DNA from 3 places in the Stenotrophomonas sp. YJH_SMC_27 genome. Region 2 is predicted to be linked to each of the others. Evidence: predicted binding sites of a transcription regulator. Region 2 holds the regulator's gene; each other region holds the start of a gene.

Region 1 (7,611 bases), on a different contig from region 2:
TCGAAGCCGAACGCCTGTTCCGACGGCAGCGGCAGGGCCTGGCTGTTGTTGGCCGCGCCCGGCAGGCGCAGGCCACCGCTGTTGCCGGCACCGGCCAGCGGGTTATTGAACGGGCTGGCCGCACCGGCACGCGCGGCAGGCACCGCCGCCGCCGCACCGGCGCCCGGCAGGGTGACCTGCACCACGCGCTTCTGCGGCGGGTAGCAGACACCGGCATCGGCGCAGCCCTGATAACGCACTTCCAGGCTGATGGTGCCGGCAGCGTCGGTCGGCGTGCCGGGCAGGGTGGCCAGCAGGCGCTCGCGATAGGTCTCGACCTCGCCGAAGAAATCGTCGTGGTGCTTGTCGCCCTTGGGCATCTGCAGCGCGCCGGCATTGAAGGCCGGGTCGGCTTTGACGCTGGTGCGGTGGCGATACAGGTAATAGCCTGGCGCGATCTTGAACTGCAGCTGCACCTGGCCACGTTCGGGGGCAGTGGCGGTCAATGCGAACGCCTGGTCCACCGGCAGCAGGTCTTTCTCATCCAGGGCGAAGGCGGGCAGCGAAAGGCACAACAGGGCGCACAAGGCAGCGCCACGCGCAAACAGAGTCTTCAATCAGTGTCCTCCCGGGTCTGTGCCCGGATCCAATCCAGATACGCCGGCAGGCCGGCCCGGGTTTCGACCGCGATGCACTCCGGGAGTTCATACGGATGCAGTTCGACGATCCGGGCGATTGCGTCATCGACGCGGCTCGCGGTGGTTTTCACCAGCAGCTGCAGCTCGGCGTCGGTGGTCACCTCGCCCTGCCAGCGGTAGGTCGACTGCGCGCCATCGAGGCGGGTCACGCACGCGGCCAGGCGCTCGCCGACCAGCGCGTGCGCGATGCGCTCGGCACTGGCCCGGTCCGGGCAGGTGGTCAACAGCAGCAGGACGGGATCGACGGTCGACATGACCATCGAGTATAGGGCCGCCACCGGGCCAGGGCCCGGCGGCGGCCGTGGACCGCTGCGTTGCGCGGTCAGTTGGCCAGCTGGCAGGTGGCCGGCTTGGCCGAGGTGAACAGGGCCGGGGTGGCCCACTCGGGGTGGTCGATGAACGGGTTGCGGTTGCCCTGGAAGCTGTAGACCACGTCATTGCGCGCACGCTCGGCATCATCCGGCGGGTCGGACAGGTGCCAGTCGATCAGGGTCGACAGCAGGCCCATGTAGGCCGGTGAGCTGCTGGTCTTGACGATCTTGCTGCGGTCGTCGGTCAGCTCCAGGTCCGGCTCGGACTGGCCGGTCGCCGCATCCTTGCCGCCCTCGTAGCGGATCGCCATGTACATCACCGCACGCGCCATGTCGCCCTTGCGCTTGCCCCACACCTCGAAGGTGCCGGTGTTGCCGTCCGGCGTGCGCACCCAGTTGGAGTTGCCCGGATAGCCACCGCTGCCGCCACCCTGGCCGTTGTTGGCCTCGGTGGCGCGCTCGCCGCAGCTGGCGTCGCACTTGCCGAACGGCTTGTTGCCACGATCGGCGTTCCACTGCGCGTCGGTCAGGTACAGCATGTGGGTGTCGGTATACGGGGCGTACGGCAGGCCCTTGTCGCCGGTGGTGGTGGCAAAGCCCAGCGAGTTCGGCCAGGTGTGCTCGCGGTTGTAGGTCAGGCCGCTGCCGGTGCCCGCACGATCACTGACCTTGGCGTAGCTGCGGTTGCGGTAGGCATCGAGGATGCGGTTCGGGTTGTTCGGATCCTCGTCGGCGATTTCCAGGATGGTCCAGGTATTGGTGCCCGAGCCGCTGTACGGGTAGGCGGTATGGCCCTTGATGGTGGCGTGCAGCGAGCAGCGCAGCTGGCTGGGGCTGCTGGTGTTGACCCTGGAGTAGTAGCCGGCCGGCACGCCCGGGTTGCCCGGGTCCGGATTGCCGCCGGTGCTGGCCACGGTGAAGGCGATGCGGCTGTCGGCGGCCGGGTGTGCGCCCTGCAGGTCGGTGATGCGCGCGGCGCGGATGTCGAAGCGGCAGGCTTCACCGGCCACCAGCGCGGTGTTGGTGGACAGCTTCACGCTGCGGCCGCTGGCCGGGAAGGTCAGCGGCACGCTGCCGGAGGTGCCGCAGCTCAGCGCGAACGCGCCGCTGGCCAGGTTCACGGTTTCGCTGAACACCACTTCCAGATCGGCCGCAGCCGGGAAGGTGCTGCTGCCCTGCGCCGGGGTGGTGGTGGACACCGACGGCGGCGTGTTCGGGCCTGGCGTGCCACCGCCGCTGAAAGTCTGGCCGTTGTTGCAGCTGCCGAAGGTCTGGCCGGCCGATTCGGCCCAGGTGAAGTGGGTGTACTGGCTGCCGCTGCCGGTCAGCTGCAACGAGGTGCCCGGCGCGGTGCTGTTGGTCTCGGCTACCGGGATGTTCTGGCTGGTCATGCCGGCGGCGGGGCCACCGGAGGCGGTGATGGCGCCCTCATAGCTGAGGAACTGGACCACTTTGCCACTGGCATCGACCAGGGCGATGCCGTCGGTCGGGCCGTTCTGGATCCCGTTGGTCGGGTAACTGACCACGGCGATGGTGGCGCTGCCGCAGCCGGCGGCGGTGCCGGCCGGGACCGGGTTGTTGGCATAGACGGTGGCGGCGGACGGATTGCTGCCGTTGTAGAGGTACAGGCGGTAGCCGGACAGGTCCTCACCGGCAGTGGCTACGACCTCTATCGCTTCGCCGACGTCACCGGCGGCGGTGCTGTCGTCGTAGTGCAGTTCGTTGATGAAGACCTCGGCCTGGGCCGGCGCAGCGGCCAGCGCCAGCAGGCAGGCTGCGGCAAGCGGGGACAGCAATCGCATCGACTCCTCCTTGTGATTGGGAATGCCGGACCGAGCCTAAGGCCGATCCAGTGACACTTTGTCGTAAATGAACGTCAGATGTCTGACAGTGCGACGCTTGTCACCGAAATTGATCTGGACCGACGCCCTGGCCGAGGCGCGCGGGTGGAAAAATTTTTTCATTCCGCCCTTGAAAGGCGGCGGCGGGGCTCCATCTCTGCCCTGCTCCCGACGTTGTCGGGTTTCTTCACGTGCGGTTCTGGCACTCGCCTGGGGCGAGTGCTAACATCGCCGGACTTTTTTAGACCAATCAATCACTTAAGAGGTCTCCTATGAGCATCAAGCCGCTGCACGACCGCGTTGTGGTCAAGCCGATCGAAGCCGACGAAATCTCCGCCGGTGGCATCGTCATCCCCGACTCGGCCAAGGAAAAGTCCACCAAGGGTGAGGTCGTGGCCGTCGGCCCGGGCAAGCCGCTGGACAACGGCAACGTGCGCGCGCCGTCGCTGAAGGTCGGCGACAAGGTCATCTACGGCCAGTACGCCGGCAGCTCGTACAAGAGCGAAGGCGTCGAATACAAGGTCCTGCGCGAGGACGACGTGCTCGCCGTCATCGGCTGAGCCCCGGCGCGACCTGTTCCATCCCCTGATTCCAACACCCAGCCGCCGGGCATGGCCCGGCGCTACCAGATGAGGTAACTGCACATGGCTGCCAAGGATATCCGTTTCGGTGAAGATGCCCGTTCGCGCATGGTGCGCGGCGTCAACGTTCTCGCCAATGCCGTCAAGGCCACCCTGGGCCCGAAGGGCCGCAACGTCGTGCTGGAAAAGAGCTTCGGCGCCCCGACCATCACCAAGGACGGCGTCTCCGTCGCCAAGGAAATCGAACTGGCTGACAAGTTCGAGAACATGGGCGCGCAGATGGTGAAGGAAGTTGCTTCGCGCACCAACGACGACGCCGGCGACGGCACCACCACCGCCACCGTGCTGGCCCAGGCCCTGATCCGCGAAGGCGCCAAGGCCGTGGCCGCCGGCATGAACCCGATGGACCTCAAGCGCGGTATCGACAAGGCCGTGTCGGCCGCCGTCGCCGAGCTGAAGAACATCTCCAAGCCGACCGCCGACGACAAGGCGATTGCCCAGGTCGGTACCATCTCGGCCAACTCGGACGAGTCGATCGGCCAGATCATCGCTGACGCGATGAAGGAAGTCGGCAAGGAAGGCGTCATCACCGTTGAAGAAGGCTCGGGCCTGGACAACGAGCTGGACGTGGTCAAGGGCATGCAGTTCGACCGCGGCTACCTGTCCCCGTACTTCATCAACAACCAGCAGTCGCAGACCGCTGACCTGGATGACCCGTTCATCCTGCTGCACGACAAGAAGATCTCCAACGTCCGCGACCTGCTGCCGGTGCTGGAAGGCGTCGCCAAGGCCGGCAAGCCGCTGCTGATCGTGGCCGAGGAAGTCGAAGGCGAAGCGCTGGCGACCCTGGTGGTCAACACCATCCGTGGCATCGTCAAGGTCGTGGCCGTCAAGGCCCCGGGCTTCGGCGACCGTCGCAAGGCGATGCTGGAAGACATGGCCGTGCTGACCGGCGGCACCGTGATCTCCGAAGAAGTCGGCCTGTCGCTGGAAAAGGCCACCATCAAGGACCTGGGCCGCGCCAAGAAGGTGCAGGTCTCCAAGGAGAACACCACCATCATCGACGGCGTCGGCGACAAGGCCAACGTTGATGCCCGTGTGGCGCAGATCAAGACCCAGATCCAGGACACCTCCTCCGATTACGACCGCGAGAAGCTGCAGGAACGCGTGGCCAAGCTGGCCGGCGGTGTTGCCGTGATCAAGGTCGGCGCCTCGACCGAAATCGAGATGAAGGAAAAGAAGGACCGCGTCGACGACGCCCTGCACGCCACCCGTGCAGCCGTTGAAGAAGGCGTGGTCCCGGGCGGCGGTGTTGCCCTGGTCCGCGCGATCACCGCGCTGGCCGGTCTGAAGGGCGCCAACGAAGACCAGAACCACGGCATCCAGATTGCCCTGCGTGCGATGGAAGCCCCGCTGCGCGAGATCGTTGCCAACGCCGGTGACGAGCCGTCGGTCATCATCAACAAGGTCAAGGAAGGCACCGGCAGCTTCGGCTACAACGCGGCCACCGGCGAGTTCGGCGACATGCTGCAGTTCGGCATCCTGGACCCGACCAAGGTGACCCGTTCGGCGCTGCAGAACGCCGCCTCGATCGCTGGCCTGATGATCACCACCGAAGCCATGGTGGCCGAAGCTCCGAAGAAGGACGAGCCGGCCATGGGCGGCGCCGGTGGCATGGGCGGCATGGGTGGCATGGGCGGCATGGACTTCTAAGTCCCCGCTGTCACCCTGCAATGAAAAACCCCGCCGGAAGGCGGGGTTTTTTTGTGGCCGGTCGGAATCAAAGTAGATCCACGCCATGCGTGGATGCCGCTCCCAGGCGGGGATCTACGCGCGGCCCTCGCGCCGCTGCAGCCACAGGTGGGCCACCAGCAGGGCCAGCGCGCCTCCCGCGATCATGCCCTGCACCCACGGCAGCTCCGTGATCGGCGCAAGCAGCAGGCCCGCCGCCATGCCGATCAGACTGGCGCCAGCTCCCACCCGCTGACGTCGCTGCCGATGTGCCGCCTGGCGATGGCGTGCAGCGATGCACAGACGTCGTGCACCCGGCTTCAACACCGCTTCGGCAATGGCATCGATCTCTGGGCGATTCATCCTGTCTCCTGCATTGCATCCGTGTCTGCATGCTGCACGACTGCGGGACCTGTGTGCAACGGTAACGCTTCGATCATCTGACAAACGCCTTCGCCGCGCCGTACTCCCACTGCCACGGCACGCCGGTGTCGCCCAGCACGAACGCCACCAAGGCCGGGAAGGCCGCCTCTGCCCGCACATCGTTGCCCAGGATCACCACGCAGCGCTGGTGCTGCTCCATGCATACCAGCGTATTGCCCACCGTATCGTCGTGGCCGCCCTTGTAGAAGCCTGCGCCCTGCGGGCCGAGAAACGTCACCACGCCCAGGCCAGCCGCCAGGTCCTTGCGCTGCTGCGCCTTCGGCAGCTCCGGCTGCAGGGTGGGGAACTGGCTGGCGGTGGTGATCTGCAGCTGCGGCCGCACCAGCTCCCTGCGCATCGCCGCTGACAATCCATCGCCGCGCACGTAGCCAGCGGCGAAACGGGCCATATCGGCGATGGTGGTATCCATCGAACCAGCCGCACGCACGCGGCTGCGTTCATCGTGCGGCTCTGTATTGCCTTCGGCGGTCCAGCCAGCGGCCAGGTTGCCGGCGAAATCCGCGCGCCACAGCATGCTGGTGCGCGCCATGCCGAAGCGATCGAACACGCGCTGCTGCATCAACGCACCCACATCCTCGCCCAGCCGCCCGCGTTCGATCACGAACTGCAACAGGATCAGTCCTTCTCCGGAATACCCATATCGACTACCCGGATCGAAGTGGAACTTCAGGCGCCCATCGGGCTCCAGAAAGCCGAAGTTGGCAAAGCCACTGGAATGGTTGAGCAGCAGGCGTGGGGTGAGCTGGCGCCAGCGGGCATCTCCGGCCAGCACACTGTAGTCGGCGTACTTCTTCGGTTCCGGTGGATAGTCCGGCAGCGGTTTGTCCAGAGCGGTAGCGATGCTGGCATCCAGATCGATCCGCGCGTCCTGCGCCAGCTGTGCGACCAGGTGGCCGAAAGCCATCTTGGTCAGTGACGCAGCGTACATCACGGTGTCGGTGCGCAGCGGCTCGCCTGCGGCGTTGCGTTCACCGTAGGCGGCCACATGCACCACCTTGCCGCCATCGATCACCGCCAGCGCCATGCCGCGCGCGTGGGCGGCATGCATCAGGCGCTGGGCTTCGGCATCGATGTGGGCCGGCGTGGGTACCGGGGGCGGCGCGGCCAGCACGGCCAGCGGGAACAGCGTCAGCAACAACAGGGCAACACGGCGCATGCGTGGACCTCCTGGCGGGACGTGGCGCGATGCTACCGCAGCTTCGGCTGCTTCCACCCCTTGTGCCAGGAGCGCGCCCTGCGTGGATCGGCGGCTGGCCCGGCCAGTCTTGCACTCTGTTGTGGCGTGAATATGATTAGGCGCCTAAACAGAACGGAAATCATGATGCTAGAGGCAAAGCATGGCGCCCTTCTGGACGAGGCCCGGCGGCGCGGCCACGCCAATGTCGCCCAGCTGCATCTGTGCTTCCAGTTGCTGTCGCTGTCCTCGACAATCGATCGCGACTGCGCCGCCCGGCTGGCACCACACGGGCTCAGTGAGGGTCGCTTCATCGTGCTGTTCCTGTTGCATGGGGCCGGCGGCACGTTGCCGCCCCACGTGCTGGCCGAGCGCGCAGGCGTGACCCGCGCCACCATCAGTGGCCTGTTGGATGGCCTGCAGCGCGAAGGACTGCTGCAGCGTCGCTGCGATGCCGAGGATGGCCGCCGCCTGCAGATCGTACTGACGGGACCGGGTAAGCGCTTGGCCGAGACGCTGTTCGACCAGCACACGCAGTGGATCGGTGGCCTGTTCAATGGTCTGGACTCCGATGAACAGCAGCACCTGTCGCGATTGCTGCATAAGGTCTGGCAGCACACCGATGCCGGACGAGAGCCTGCAGCATGAGCCCGGCGATTGCGGCGGAACGGCTGCATGCCCTCAACACTGGCAGCGTCGCCGCCACCCATCTGGCCGAATGCCTGGCAGTGGATTTCGCCGCGCTGTTGCAGGTGGTAGCGCCTGCGCTTGCACCGGAAGCGCTGCAACGCATGCAGGATGCTTCAGGCAAGGGCATCACACTGCGCATGGCCTTGGCTGCGCAACTGCTGC
Region 2 (7,611 bases):
GGGCAATCAATGCGGCGGCGGTGAACTGGCTCAAGCGGTTCATCGGGCAATCCCGGGAAGGAGGAATTGCCATGGTGATTCTCCGGCCATCTGTGAACTAGACTGCGTATGGACAATCATCTGTGAACTGGATTCATCGTCATGGCGCGACCCGACATCAACCGATCCGGCGAGCTGGAAGTGTTCGTGCGGGTCATCGAGACCGGCGGCTTCTCCGCCGCCGCGCGCACGCTCGACATGACGCCGTCTGCGGTGAGCAAGCTCGTGGCACGATTGGAGCAGCGGCTGGGCACGCGATTGCTGCAGCGATCCACCCGCCAACTGCAGCTGACCCCGGAAGGTTGCGCGTTCTACGAGCGGGGCCTGCGGGTGCTGGCCGATCTGGAAGAAGCAGAGCGCTGCGCCAGTGCCCATGCCGAACCGCGTGGACGCCTGCGGGTCAACTCCAACGTTCCGTTCGGCCAGCATTTCCTGTTGCCGCTGCTGCCGGCGTTCCTGGCGCGCAACCCGCAGGTGGGGGTGGACCTGACCCTCAATGATGAAGTGATCGACCTTCTGGAGCAGCGCACCGACGTTGCGGTAAGGGCCGGTCCGCTGAAGAGCTCCAGCCTGGTGGCGCGACGGCTGGGCGCGACGCGGATGATGATCGTGGCCGCGCCGGCGTACCTGCAGCGGCACGGGATGCCGCGCAACGCCGACGAACTGCAGTCGCACAACCGGCTGGACATCGGCCATGCGCGTGCGATGCAGGGCTGGCCGCTGCTGCAGGAGGGGCGAGAGCGGATGGTGCTGCCCAGCGGCAACGGCCGTGCCAGCAACGGCGATGCACTGCGCCAGCTGGTGCTGGGTGGTCTGGGCATGGCCCGCCTGGCCGCGTTCCAGGTGCAGGACGACGTCGCCGCCGGGCGCCTGCTGCCGGTGCTGGAAGAGGCCAATCCGGGTGACCTGGAAGAAGTGCACGCCGTGTTCCTGGGGCAGGGCGGTTACCTGCCGCTGCGGGTGCGCGCGTTCCTCGATTTCCTGGTGGAACAGGTCGATCTGACGCAGCCACGGGGGTAGGGCCGGCCGCTGGCCGGCAACCTCACGATCTTCGCCCACCCGTGTTGGGTTGCCGGCCAGCGCCCGGCACTACCGCGCGGAAGCCGGGCCTATGCCCGGCTCGGGCGGCGTTACACCTGCAGCAGCTTGCGCGCAGCGGCGCGCGCTTCCTTGCTCACTTCCACGCCACCCAGCATGCGCGCCAGCTCTTCTTCGCGCGCCTTGCTGTCCAGCTTTTCCACGGCGCTCTGGGTCATGCCTTCCACCGGCGCCTTGCTGACCCGGTAATGGGCATGGCCCTTGGAGGCGACCTGCGGCAGATGGGTCACGCACAGCACCTGGCGCTTCTCGCCCAGTGCGCGCAGCTTCTGGCCGACGATGTCGGCCACCGCGCCGCCGATGCCTGAATCCACTTCGTCGAACACCATCGTCGGCACCGCGTCCAGATCCAGCGCGGCCACTTCAATGGCCAGCGAGATGCGTGACAGTTCACCGCCCGAGGCCACCTTGCGCAGGGCGCGCGGCGGCTGGCCGGCGTTGGCGGCGACCAGGAACTCCACGCGTTCGGCGCCCTGTGGGTCGGGCTTGCCGGCGTCCTGGGGTTCCAGCTCGATCAGGAACTGGCCGCCGCCCATGCCCAGCTCGGCGATGATGCTGGTGGTGGTGGCCGACAGTTCGGCGGCGGCGCTGCGGCGGCTGGCGGTCAGCACTTCAGCCTGCACGCGCCAGGCGGCGGCGGCCTTGTCGATCTCGCCGGCCAGGCGCTGCAGGCGCTCGTCGGCGCCGCGCAGTTGCTCCACTTCGGCATGCATGCGCTCGCGTTGCGCGCCCAGCTCGTCCATCGGCACGCGGTGCTTGCGGGCCAGGTCGTGCAGGCGGCCGAGGCGGCGCTCGTTCTCCTCGAACTGTTCCGGGTCGGCATCCAGATCGTCGTGCACGCGGTCAAGCAGCGACAGGGCTTCGTGCAGCTGGATCGAGGCATTCTCGATCAGGCCGTCCACCTCGCCCAGCCGTGGGTCGTGTTCGATCAGGCGCGACAGCTCGTGGCGCACCTGCTGCAACAGGTCCAGCGCGGAGCTGCCGTCGTCACCGTTGAGCTGGTTGCTGGCCGCCTGGCAGGCACTCAGCAGGGCGCTGGCGTGGGCCTGGCGACGGTGGCTGGCGCCGAGTGCCGCGATCGATTCCGGCTCAAGGTCTTCCCGGTCCAGTTCGCGCAGCTGGTGCTCGAGGAAGCCGATCCGGTCACTGACGTCGCCCTGTTGCGACAGCGCCAGCGATTCATCGACCAGTGCCTGCCAGGCCGCGGCGGCGCGCCGTACCTGGCGGCGTTCGTTCTCGTTGCCGGCATAGGCATCCAGCAGCGCCAGCTGCGACGGGCGCGTCAGCAGGGCCTGCTGTTCGTGCTGGCCGTGGATCTCCACCAGCAACGAGGCCAGGTCGCCCAGCTGGGCCAGGGTCACCGGGCGGCCGTTGATCCAGGCCCGGGAACCGCCGTCGGCGCGGATCACGCGGCGCAGCTGGCATTGGTCCTCGTCGTCCAGCTCGTTGTCGGCCAGCCACTGGCGCGCAGCCTGAAGCTGGTCCAGCACGAACTCTGCGGAAAGCTCGGCGCGGGCGGCGCCATGGCGGACCACGCCGCTGTCGGCGCGCAGGCCGGACAGGAAGCCCAGCGCGTCGACCATCAGCGACTTGCCGGCGCCGGTCTCGCCTGAAACCACGGTCATGCCTGGCCCGAACTCCAGTTCGGTAGCGCGGACGACGGCGAAATCCTTGATCGAAAGATGTCTGAGCATGGGTAAGGGGGTATCAGCAGCCGCGCAACGCTAGCACGCGGGCGCGGGAGGTCCAATGACTTGCCAAGGTGATGCGCCGCCATTATCTAGTGTCCGTGTCTCACAGGTTGATTCCATGCACGGTTCTCCCGACCAGCTTGCCCCGCGTGCGCGCCATCTGCTGCGCACGCTGATCGCGCGTTATATCCAGGACGGTGAGCCGGTGGGCTCGCAGACGCTGGCACGCGTGGCCGGGCTGGAGGTCAGCCCGGCCACCATCCGCAACATCCTCGGCGACCTGGAGGACCTGGGCCTGCTGGCCTCGCCGCATACCTCGGCCGGGCGGGTACCGACCGCGCACGGCTACCGGGTATTCGTCGACAGCCTGCTGCAGATGCAGCCGCCGGGCGAGGGCGAGCTGGCCCGGCTGCGCCAGGAGCTGGCCGGCGGTGGCAGCACCCAGGCCCTGCTCGGCAGCGCTTCGGAACTGTTGTCGGCGATGAGCCACTTCGTCGGCGTGGTCAGCGCGCCGCGGCGGGAGCAGTTCGCCTTCCGCCAGATCGATTTCGTGGCGCTGGACGGACGGCGGGTGCTGGCGATCCTGGTGTTCGCCGACAACGAGGTACAGAACCGGGTCATCGAGACCCGGCAGGAGTTTGCGCCGGGGCAGCTGGAGCAGGTCGCCAACTACCTCAATGCGCATTTCGCCGGCCTGCCGCTGGCCGAGATCCGCACCCGCCTGCTGCTGGAACTGCGCGATGCCCGGTCCGAACTGGAACAGCTGCTGGCGCACAGCATCGAACTGGCCGAACAGGCCCTGCAGCCGCCGGCCGACGACATGCTGGTGGCCGGCCAGACCCGGCTGATGGGGGTGCAGGACCTGTCTGACCTGGAGCGCCTGCGCGAACTGTTCGAGCTGTTCTCCAGCAAGCGCGAGATCCTGCAGCTGCTGGAGCGGACCATCCAGGCGCCGGGCGTGCGCATCTTCATCGGCGAGGAGACCGGGATGATGCCGCTGCAGGGCGTCTCGCTGGTCACCGCCCCGTACACCGCCAACGGCCAGGTGCTGGGCGTGCTGGGCGTGATCGGTCCCAAGCGGATGGCCTACGACCGCGTGATCCCGCTGGTCCAGGCCACCGCCGATGTGCTCGGCGCGGCCTTTTCACCGGCCTCGCGCACGCCGGGAACATCCGACGCTTGAAACGCAGCATCCCGCCCACACTAGGGTGGTTGGAGGCGGAGTTTGACCGCCAGGGACCCAGACATGAACCACGAACAGCCAGATATCGAATCCCAGCAGAGTGCCGCCGATGCGGCCGCCACCGCCGGCGTCAACGACGAAGTCGAGCGCCTGCGCGCCGAAATCGAACAGGTCAAGGCCGATGCCCTGCGTGAGCGCGCCGACCTGGAGAACCAGCGCAAGCGCGTTGCCCGTGACATCGAACAGGCCCGCAAGTTCGCCAACGAGAAGCTGCTGGGCGATCTGCTCCCCGTGTTCGACAGCCTGGACGCCGGCCTGAAGGCCGCCGGCGACGACCCGCACCCGCTGCGCGAAGGCCTGGAGCTGACCTACAAGCAGCTGCTCAAGGTCGCTGCCGACAACGGCTTGGTCCTGCTGGACCCGATCGGCCAGCCATTCAACCCGGAACACCACCAGGCGATCAGCCAGGCCCCGACCCCGGGCGCCGCCCCGGGCAGCGTGGTGACCGTGTTCCAGAAGGGCTACCTGCTCAACGAGCGCCTGCTGCGGCCGGCGCTGGTGGTGGTGGCCGCCGAGTGATCCCGCGGGGCCGGGCGGCGGACAGCCACCGCCACCCGACCCGACGCTGAACGCGCCGGATGACCGGAAACACAGCGTTCGGAGGATGGCTTGAATGTTCCACGAGCCTCCCCCACATCGTATTCATCCACCGGCCGAACGGCCGGACTGACCCCAACAAGCATCCTCAGGAGTCTCCCCCATGGGCAAGATCATTGGTATCGACCTCGGCACCACCAACTCGTGCGTGGCGATCATGGACGGCGGCAAGGCCCGCGTCATCGAGAATTCGGAAGGCGATCGCACCACCCCGTCGATCGTCGCCTACACCAAGGACGGCGAAGTCCTGGTCGGTGCCTCGGCCAAGCGCCAGGCCGTGACCAACCCGAAGAACACCTTCTACGCGGTGAAGCGCCTGATCGGCCGCAAGTTCACCGATGGCGAGGTGCAGAAGGACATCGCCCACGTCCCGTACAGCATCCTGGCCCATGACAATGGCGACGCCTGGGTGGCCACCAGCGACGGCAAGAAGATGGCGCCGCAGGAAATCTCGGCCAAGGTGCTGGAAAAGATGAAGAAGACCGCCGAGGACTTCCTCGGTGAGAAGGTCACCGAAGCGGTCATCACCGTGCCGGCCTACTTCAACGACAGCCAGCGCCAGGCGACCAAGGACGCCGGCCGCATCGCCGGCCTGGACGTCAAGCGCATCATCAACGAGCCGACCGCGGCCGCGCTGGCCTATGGCCTGGACAAGGGCGACAACAAGGATCGCAAGATCGTGGTGTACGACCTGGGCGGCGGCACCTTCGACGTCTCGGTGATCGAGATCGCCAACGTCGACGGTGAAAAGCAGTTCGAAGTGCTGGCCACCAACGGCGACACCTTCCTGGGCGGCGAAGACTTCGACAACCGCGTCATCGAGTACCTGGTTGAAGAGTTCAACAAGGACCAGGGCATCGACCTGCGCAAGGACCCGCTGGCCCTGCAGCGCCTGAAGGACGCTGCCGAGCGCGCCAAGATCGAGCTGTCCAGCGCCCAGCAGACCGAAGTGAACCTGCCGTACGTCACTGCCGACGCGTCGGGTCCGAAGCACCTGAACATCAAGCTGACCCGCGCCAAGCTGGAAGCGCTGGTGGATGACCTGATCAGGAAGTCGATCGAGCCGTGCCGCGTCGCCCTGAACGATGCCGGCCTGCGTTCGAGCGACATCAGCGAAGTGATCCTGGTCGGCGGCCAGACCCGCATGCCGAAGGTGCAGCAGGCCGTGACCGAGTTCTTCGGCAAGGAACCGCGCAAGGACGTCAACCCGGACGAAGCCGTGGCACTGGGTGCGGCGATCCAGGGCGGCGTGCTGGGCGGCGACGTCAAGGACGTGCTGCTGCTGGACGTGACCCCGCTGTCGCTGGGCATCGAGACCATGGGTGGCGTGTTCACCAAGATCATCGAGAAGAACACCACCATCCCGACCAAGGCCTCGCAGGTGTTCTCCACCGCCGAGGACAACCAGTCGGCCGTGACCGTGCACGTGCTGCAGGGTGAGCGCGAACAGGCCCGCTTCAACAAGTCGCTGGCCAAGTTCGACCTGTCCGGCATCGAGCCGGCCCCGCGCGGTCTGCCGCAGGTGGAAGTGTCCTTCGACATCGACGCCAACGGCATCCTGCATGTGTCGGCCAAGGACAAGAAGACCAACAAGGAACAGAAGGTCGAGATCAAGGCCGGTTCGGGCCTGTCCGAGGAGGAGATCGCGCGCATGGTCGCCGACGCGGAAGCCAACCGCGAAGAAGACAAGAAGTTCCAGGAGCTGGTGCAGGCCCGCAACCAGGCCGACGCCCTGATCCACGGCACCCGCAGCGCGATCACCGAGCACGGCAGCAAGGTCGGCGGCGATGTCATCGGCAAGGTCGAGGCAGCGCTGGCTGACCTGGAAACCGCGATGAAGGGCGACGACAAGGCACAGATCGAAGCCAAGTCGAAGGCACTGGAAGAAGCTGGCCAGTCGCTGTTCGCTGCTGCTTCGGCCGACCAGGGCGGTGCCCCGGGTGCCGACGCCGGCAATGCCGGCAAGGCGCAGGACGACGTGGTCGACGCTGAGTTCACCGAAGTCAAGGACGACAAGAAGTCCTGATCCGGACCGACGCGGGACGCTGGCCACCAGCGTCCCGTTGTCGCATCAGGGTCCTGACCGCCCACCGGCGTGTCGGGGCGCCCGACGCAAGAGCGGACCTGGTTCCGCTCTTCCGCTTTGACGAATCCCGACGTTCCGGAACCCGATTCACGATATGAGCAAGCGCGATTACTACGAAGTGCTGGGCGTTGCCCGCACCGCCACCGACGAAGAGCTGAAGAAGGCCTACCGTCGCTGCGCGATGAAGTTCCACCCGGACCGCAACCCGGGCGATACGGCGGCCGAAGCCTCCTTCAAGGAGTGCAAGGAAGCCTACGAAGTACTGTCCGACGGCAACAAGCGCCGCATGTACGACAGCCACGGCCACGCCGCGTTCGAGCACGGCATGGGCGGCGGTGGTCCGGGCGGCCCGGACATGAACGATATCTTCGGCGATATCTTCGGCAACATCTTTGGTGGCGGCGGTGGTCCGCGCCAGGCCCGTCGCGGCGCCGACATCGGCTACGTGATGGAGCTGGACCTGGAAGAAGCCGTGCGCGGCGTCGAGCGCCGCATCGAGATTCCGACCCTGGCCGAGTGCAGCGACTGCGATGGCAGTGGCTCCGAGGACGGCAAGGTCGAGACCTGCAACGTCTGCCATGGCCGTGGCCAAGTGCGCATCCAGCGCGGCATCTTCGCCATGCAGCAGGCCTGCCACAACTGCGGCGGCCGTGGCCAGATCATCGCCAAGCCCTGCAAGACCTGCCATGGCAACGGCCGTGTCGAGGAAGACAAGGTGCTGTCAGTGAAGGTGCCGGCCGGCGTCGATACCGGTGACCGCATCCGCCTGCAGGGCGAGGGTGAAGCCGGGCCGGCCGGTACGCCGCCGGGCGACCTGTACGTGGAAGTGCGCGTGCGCGAGCATGCGATCTTCCAGC
Region 3 (7,611 bases), on a different contig from region 2:
GCATCAAGTACGTCTACAACTACGATCTGCCGTTCGACGCCGAAGACTACGTGCACCGCATCGGCCGTACCGCGCGCCTGGGTGAGGAGGGTGATGCGATCAGCTTCGCCTGCGAACGCTACGCCATGGGCCTGCCGGACATCGAGGCCTATATCGAGCAGAAGATTCCGTCCGAACCGGTCACAAAGGAACTGCTGACCCCGCTGCCGCGCCCGGAACGCCCGGCGCCGGCGGCAGGCGAGGAAGGCGAGGACAACGAAAGCGTCGGCCAGATCTTCCGCGAAGCGCGCGAAGCCCGCGCCGCCGAGGAAGAGCGTCGGGGCGGTGGCCGCAGCGGCGGCCGCTCAGGCAGTGGTGGTGGCCGCGGTAGTCGCGACGGTGAACGCAGCGGCGAACGCCGTGCGCGTGGCCCGCGCAAGCCGCGCGTGGAAGGCGAGCAGGGCGCAGCCGCCGCGGTTGCCGGTGCCGAAGGCGCCGCCGCCCAGGCCGCGCGTCCGCCGCGCCCGCCGCGTGCCGAAGGCGCACCGGCAGCTACGGTGGACGGTGAGCACAAGCCGCGCAAGCGCCGTCGTCGTCGCCACGGCCGTCCGGTCGAAGGTACCGAGGGTGTACAGGCCAACGCCGGCAACGGCGCCAGCCCGGTGACCCCGGTGCAGGTGGTGGCCAAGCCGGTGCGTACCGCCGCCGATACCGGTGACTCGTTCCTGACCCGCATCGGCCGCAAGATCCGCCGGATGCTGTCGGGCAGCTGATCGGCGCTGCCGATCAGCGGGTAGCACCCGATCGTTGGTCGGGTGGCTTTGAAAGGTGTGCCGACCAACGGTCGGCACCCACCAGGCGGGGCCGGTGGCACCCACCGTCTCCACGACGTCGCGCCGGTCCTGCATAATCGGGGCATGAGTGTCCTGCGCTTCGACAATGTCAGCAAACAGTACGCCGGTGGCCACGAGGCGCTGACCGATGTCAGCTTCGAGGTCGCGCCGGGCGAGATGCTGTTCGTCACCGGCCATTCCGGTGCGGGTAAAAGTACGCTGCTCAAGTTGATCCACCTCGACGAGCGGCCCAGCCGCGGCGCGGTGGTGTTCGACGAGCGCAACCTGCTGAAGGTGCGCGGCGGCGACGTGCCGCGCCACCGACGCGCGGTGGGGGCGGTCTACCAGGACCACCGCCTGCTGATGGACCGCTCCATCGCCGAGAACGTGGCGCTGCCGCTGATCCTGCGCGGCACCCGCCGTGGCGACATCAGCAAGCGCGTGCGCTCGGTGCTGGAGCGGATGGGCCTGGGCCATCGCGAGAAGGCGCTGCCCTCGCAGCTGTCGGCCGGCGAGCAGCAGCGCGTGGGCATCGCCCGCGCCATCGTCGGCGAGCCCAAGCTGCTGGTCGCCGATGAGCCGACCGGCAACCTCGACCCGACCCTGGCGGCGGAGATCATGGCCCTGTTCGCCGAACTGCCCGCGCGCGGCACCAGCGTGCTGGTGGTCAGTCACGACCTGCCGCTGCTGCGCCGCATGCGCAAGCGCGTGCTGATCCTTGACCACGGCCGGCTGGTGGATGACATCTCGCCGCAGGACCTGGCGGAGTAACCATGGCGAAGAACGAAAACAGCGAAGCCGCCGCCCCCTCGCGCGTGGGCGTCTGGTTCCAGCACCACGTGCACAGCGTGGTGTTCAGCCTGGGCCGTGCCTGCCGCAAGCCGTGGGCGACCCTGCTGACGGTGATGGTCATGGCGCTGGCGCTGGCGTTGCCGCTGGGGCTGTCGATCGCGCTGGACAACCTCAAGCAGTTCGCCGGCAGCGTGCAGCAGTCGCGCGACATCAACGTGTTCCTGAAGGGCAACGTCGATGGTCCCGGCGCGCTGCGCCTGGCGGGCCAGCTGCGCGACCGCGACGACGTGGCCGAAGTGAACGTGCGCACGCCGGAGCAGGGCCTGCAGGAACTGCGCGATGCCGGCCTCGGTGAGGCGATCGACGCACTCAACGACAATCCGCTGCCCTCGCTGCTGGTGATCACCCCCGGCCAGGGCAAGGATGACGCACGCCTGGCGCGCGCGCTGGAAAGCCTGCCCGAGGCCGACCTGGTGCAGCACGATGCGCTGTGGCGCCAGCGCCTGGATGCCTGGCTGGCGTTCGGCGCGCGGCTGGTGCAGGTGCTGTCGGTACTGCTCGGCGCGGGGGCCGCGCTGGTGGTCGGCAACACGGTACGCCTGGACATCCAGGCCCGCCGCGAAGAGATCGGCGTGCTGCAGCTGCTCGGCGCCAGCGATGGCTTCATCCGCCGCCCGTTCCTGTATCTGGGTGCGTGGTATGGCCTGGGCGCAGGCGCGGTTGCATTGGCCCTGATCGGCGCCGCCGGTGCCGCGCTGCGCGTGCCGCTGGCCGAACTCTCGCGCAGCTACGGCAGCCCGTTCGTGCTGCATGGCCTGGACCTGCTGCATGGTGGCCTGGTCCTGCTCGGCACGCTGCTGCTGGGCTGGCTGGGTGCCTGGCTGGTGACCGGCCACTTCCTCCGCCAGACCCGCCCGACCGATACCTGAGACCGGCATGCAACCGCAAGCGCTGAAGCACCTTGAAGGGCCCGCGACGCGGGTGATGGTGGTCGATGGCTCGAAGCTGGTCCGCAAGCTGATCGCCGACGTCCTGCAGCGCGACCTGCCGGGCGTGGAGGTGATTGGCTGCGACAGCATCGAAGACGCGCAGCAGGCGCTGGCGCAGGGCCCGGTGGACCTGGTGACGACCTCGCTGACCTTGCGTGATGGCGACGGCCTGGCGCTGGCGCGCATGGTCCGCGAAGCGGCCGGACAGGCCTATGTGCCGGTGATCGTGGTTTCCGGCGATGCCCAGCAGCACCTGGAGCAGCGCCGCTTCACCGAGTACGTCACCGACTATTTCGACAAATCCCTGGGCCATGAAGCGCTGGCGACCTTCATCCGTGGCTATGTGCAGCCGCAGACCATCCCCGGCGCCACCATCCTCTATATCGAGGACAGCCGCGTAGTGGCCGAGGCCACCAAGCGCATGCTCGAGCGGCAGCAGTTGAACGTGCTGCACGTGGTCAGCGCCGAAGAGGCCTTCACCCTGCTCACCGCCGAGTCGCTGGGCCGCAGCCGCCACCGCATCGACCTGGTGCTGACCGACGTCACCCTGAAGGGCGAGCTGAGCGGCCGCGACGTGGTGCAGCGCGTGCGCGTGGACTTCGGCTACGGCAAGCGCCGCCTGCCCGTGCTGGTGATGACCGGCGACGGCAACCCCCACAACCAGACCGGGCTGCTGCAGTCCGGTGCCAACGACCTGGTGCTCAAGCCGATCGAGGAGCGGCTGCTGGTCACCAAGGTGCTGTTCCAGCTGCGCCTGGCTCGATTGAATGATGGACCTTTGTTGCGATGATCGATGAAGTAACCGACACCCCGACGATCCAGCTGGAACCGAGCTGGAAGCAGCACGTCGGTGAGTACCTGTTGCAGCCGCAGATGCGCGAGCTGTCGGCCTTCCTGCGCCAGCGCAAGGCCAGCGGTGCGGCGGTGTTCCCGCCCGGGCCGCAGATCTTCGCAGCGTTTGACGCCACGCCGTTCGAGCAGGTGAAGGTGGTGATCCTCGGCCAGGACCCGTACCACGGGCGCGGCCAGGCCCACGGCCTGAGTTTCTCGGTACCGCCCGGCGTGCCGGTGCCGCCGTCGCTGCTGAACATCTACAAGGAGATCGAGAGCGATCTCGGTATCCCGCGCCCGGACCACGGCTGCCTGATCCCGTGGGCGCAACGGGGCGTGCTGCTGCTCAATGCCGTGCTGACGGTGGAGGAGGGCAAGGCCGGCGCGCACCAGGGCCGTGGCTGGGAAGGCTTCACCGATCATGTGGTGGACGTGCTCAACCGCGAGCGCGAAGGCCTGGTGTTCATGCTCTGGGGCGCCTACGCGCAGCAGAAGGGCAAGGTCATCGACACCCGCCGCCATCGCGTGCTGAAGGCCCCGCATCCGTCGCCGCTGTCGGCCCATCGTGGCTTCCTCGGCTGCCGCCATTTCTCCATGGCCAACGAGTACCTGCAGCGCCGCGGCCAGGCCCCGATCGACTGGTCGCTGCCGCCGCGCTCGGCGCTCTGAGCGCCGGCGAGTGGCCGGGCCTGAACGCCGGGCAACGTTCCCCGTCCTGAATGGGCCTCCGGAACGGCGCGTTCAGCTCCGCTTGACCGGAATCGGCAGGTTTTCAGTGGGTAATTGCTTGAATTCCAAGGGATTGTGAATCCCGAAAAGCGTGCTCGCCACTGTCATCAAATCGCGCTACGGTAGGGTTCTGTTTGGGACCAGTGTTGCATCAATAGGATGCTGGAACTTTTTCCTCCTTTAGCAGTCCAAATCCCGGACTGCTAAGATGGGTGCCTATGAGCCAGAACACCTCTACTGCCCTTGTGGCAAACAATCTCCCGATTCCCAGTGCGCTCGGTTCGCTGGACGCCTACATCGGTGCCGTGCACCAGATTCCGGTGCTGTCGGTCGATGACGAACAGGACCTGGCCCGTCGCTTCCGCGACGGCAACGATCTGGACGCCGCCCGCGAGCTGGTGCATTCGCACCTGCGCTTCGTGGTGCACGTGGCCCGCGGCTACAACGGCTACGGCCTCGCCCTGGGCGACCTGATCCAGGAAGGCAACATCGGCCTGATGAAGGCGGTCAAGCGCTTCGACCCGGACATGGGCGTGCGCCTGGTCTCCTTCGCCGTGCACTGGATCCGTGCCGAAATGCACGAGTTCATCCTGAAGAACTGGCGCATCGTGAAGGTCGCCACCACCAAGGCGCAGCGCAAGCTGTTCTTCAACCTGCGCAAGTCGAAGACGCGCCTGGGCTGGATGAACGCGGCGGAAGTCAGCGCGGTGGCCAAGGATCTGAACGTGTCCGAGCGCGAGGTCATGGAAATGGAGTCGCGCCTGTCCGGCCGCGATATCGGTTTCGATGCGCCGTCCGACGAGGACAACGAACACGCACCGCCGTCGCCGGCTGCGTTGCTGGTTGCCGATGATGAAGACCCGTCGATGGCCTACGAGCGCGAGGACAACGAAGACAACCAGATGCAGCTGCTGCGCGAAGGCCTGGCCGAATTGGATGCGCGTTCGCGTGACATCATCCGCCGCCGTTGGCTGGATGCCGACAGCAAGGTGACGCTGCAGGAACTGGCAGACGAGTACGGCGTGTCGGCCGAACGCATCCGCCAGGTCGAGGCGAATGCCCTGAAGAAGATGAAGGCGCTGTTCACCGCGTAAGGCATGGATCTTAGGTTCGGTTCCTATTTCCGGAACCCGTTCTGATGAAATGCCCCGGCGTTGGTCGGGGCTTTTTTTGTTCGGCCGGCATGGCAGTTGGTAATGCAGGCCGCTGATCGGCTGCTTCAGTAGTACCAGCCCATGGCTGGCAGTCATGCGCTTCCGGTGGCCGTTCAAGCCCTCGCGAGGTTCATAGCCAAGGGCCTGGTCCAATTCAGAATGGTCCCTTTGGCCTCAGTCCTGGAGTTGGACTCCGATGACTGCCTTCCTGTGCTATGAATGCCAAGCCTTGCTTCAAGGCTCTTTCATGGATTGGAATGATGCGCAGGTTCGGGAGAACTGCAGGCGGTGTGTCCACCCGCTTCGGGGCATTTGAAGGTCGAACTCGCAAGCTTGGTGTCATAGGCGCCTGGCTGTGCTGCTTGCTGCTGATGGGCCTTGGCCTGTCACCATCCGCAATCGCCCAGACAACGATCACATACATTCACACTGATGCCCTCGGCTCGGTTGTGGCCGAAAGCGATGCCAACGGCAACGTCATCAAACGATATGACTACGAGCCCTACGGGGCCGTGGTAGGCGGTCAGGTCACGGATGGACCTGGGTACGCCGGACATGTGAGTGACTCGGCCACAGGGCTGAGCTACATGCAACAGCGCTACATGGATCCACAATTGGGTGTGTTTTTGTCAGTGGACCCAGTCACCGCTCACCAAAAGCCAGTTGAGCAGTTCAATAGGTATCGGTACGCGAACGGGAATCCCTACAGGTTCGTCGATGCGGATGGAAGGCAGGCCGCAGAGCGATTCGTTGAGCAGCATCGGAGGGATATTGCTGCCGGAAATGGCGCCGTATACGAGCCGATGAGACCGGCCGCAATCGCTGTTACAGCGGCAATGGCTGCCCCAGTGCTGATCGAAGCTGGCATGGTTGCGATGGCCAATCCAAGTGTCATATCAGCAGCTACCAGTATCGCTGCTGATATCGCAGGAGTTACAGGTGCCGGTGGAGCAGGTGTGGCGGCATCCAATGCTCTGAGTGTTGAAGGTCGGGCACTTCTGAATTCCCGACCTGTGGGAAGTGCACTCAAAGCCGACGCTGGGCACAATTCGGCGACCTTTATGCGAGAGACGGCTGCAGAAGCGGGTGTTCATACTCCGTTGACAGGGGGTGACGGCGTGGTCCGCACTCTGACGCAGCTGCCAGGTGAACTCAATGGAAAGGCCGGTCGATTTGAATACATAGTCGACAAGGCTGGCGACTTGACCCATCAAAGATTTGTGGAAGGTGGCAGCATGAACGGAATACCAAACAAGAAGTGAGTGTCCATGAGAACGTATGACTCTATTCAACCCTATGGACCCTGGAATCAGACCGAGGTGGCATGGGCACTGGGGCGCCATCTGATTGACTTTGAGGTTGTGAAGCACTGCGCGTCGGAGCAGAAGGAACTGGAAGGGAAGTTCAATCTGAACGCCTTGATTGAAAGGCTTGAAGGGGTTCTTCCCGATGAGCGTAATAGCGTAGCTGCGCAGTTGGCGGCATTCGATAAGAACTCAAACGAGGATGAGATTCTCAGAAGATGGCTTGTTGCATTTCTCGCGGACGCCTACGCCAAGCGCGATGAGATTGCTGATCCGCTCGGAGAGGTTGAGAGGATCTACGCTGATTTTGATTACCCGGAGTCTCTGGAGAGCTTTGTCAGGTACATGCCAGCTTCTGATGGGTATGATCCGTCTGCTCACTCACATGAGCAGAACGTTGCGCGGCTCTTCGAGAACTGGAAACGTTATCTTGACTCGGCGAAATAGCGGATTCAATCAGCGTAATTTCCTTCGCTTGACGTGCGTCGCCTCTTCCCGAAGCGCACCGTCCCGGCTTCCATGCCGAGGACGGTGAAGACTCCCAGAATCCGTGATCTGGTTCCATGCAGGAGGCTGCGTGGTGGATCTATCAGGCCTTACCCCTCACGCGCGATCGCGCGCCAGCCGATGTCGTTGCGGTGGAATTCGTTGGCCCAGCTGACCTTGGCCACACCGGCGTAGGCGTTGGCCTGCGCATCGCGCACGCTGTCACCCAGCGCCGCCACGCACAGCACGCGGCCGCCCGCACTGACCACCCGGCCCTGTGCGTCCAGTGCAGTACCCGCATGGAAGACCTTGGCGCTGCCCGGCACCTCATCCAGGCCGGAAATCACTTCGCCGGTGACCGGCGATTCCGGGTAAGGTTTCGCCGCCAGCACCACGCCCAGCGACGGGCGCGCATCCCACTGTGCCTCGATCTGGTCCAGGCGGCCATCAATCGCCGCTTCCACCAGGTCCACCAGATCCGACTGCAGGCGGAGCATCACCGGCTGGGTTTCCG

What was found. The regulator HrcA, encoded in region 2, represses chaperone genes, less so after heat shock. The targets are predictions, from matches to a motif close to TTNGCACTCNNNNNNNNNGAGTGCNAA.
Region 1: a site for HrcA is predicted at 3,029-3,055, ahead of AC5P7R_RS08515 (co-chaperone GroES). Genes of this name have one in related genera too.
Region 3: a site for HrcA is predicted at 4,334-4,360, ahead of rpoH (RNA polymerase sigma factor RpoH). Genes of this name have one in related genera too.

Annotation. Positions count from the first base shown of each region.
Region 1 covers NZ_JCAFTA010000004.1:159,086-166,696, reverse strand. The annotation lists gene AC5P7R_RS08530 (protein-disulfide reductase DsbD family protein) at 1-596, opposite strand, end outside; gene cutA (divalent-cation tolerance protein CutA) at 593-931, opposite strand; gene AC5P7R_RS08520 (endonuclease) at 1,000-2,790, opposite strand; gene AC5P7R_RS08515 (co-chaperone GroES) at 3,102-3,389, shown strand; gene groL (chaperonin GroEL) at 3,474-5,123, shown strand; gene AC5P7R_RS08505 (hypothetical protein) at 5,238-5,504, opposite strand; gene AC5P7R_RS08500 (serine hydrolase domain-containing protein) at 5,578-6,741, opposite strand; gene AC5P7R_RS08495 (MarR family winged helix-turn-helix transcriptional regulator) at 6,907-7,407, shown strand; gene AC5P7R_RS08490 (DNA alkylation repair protein) at 7,404-7,611, shown strand, end outside.
Region 2 covers NZ_JCAFTA010000007.1:3,615-11,225, forward strand. The annotation lists gene AC5P7R_RS11635 (SGNH/GDSL hydrolase family protein) at 1-43, opposite strand, end outside; gene AC5P7R_RS11640 (LysR family transcriptional regulator) at 142-1,059, shown strand; gene recN (DNA repair protein RecN) at 1,170-2,831, opposite strand; gene hrcA (heat-inducible transcriptional repressor HrcA) at 2,947-4,011, shown strand; gene grpE (nucleotide exchange factor GrpE) at 4,075-4,590, shown strand; gene dnaK (molecular chaperone DnaK) at 4,772-6,694, shown strand; gene dnaJ (molecular chaperone DnaJ) at 6,849-7,611, shown strand, end outside.
Region 3 covers NZ_JCAFTA010000004.1:198,298-205,908, reverse strand. The annotation lists gene rhlB (ATP-dependent RNA helicase RhlB) at 1-752, shown strand, start outside; gene ftsE (cell division ATP-binding protein FtsE) at 897-1,583, shown strand; gene ftsX (permease-like cell division protein FtsX) at 1,586-2,533, shown strand; gene AC5P7R_RS08710 (response regulator) at 2,541-3,383, shown strand; gene ung (uracil-DNA glycosylase) at 3,380-4,093, shown strand; gene rpoH (RNA polymerase sigma factor RpoH) at 4,372-5,247, shown strand; gene AC5P7R_RS08695 (RHS repeat domain-containing protein) at 5,598-6,569, shown strand; gene AC5P7R_RS08690 (DUF2247 family protein) at 6,576-7,058, shown strand; gene purD (phosphoribosylamine--glycine ligase) at 7,208-7,611, opposite strand, start outside.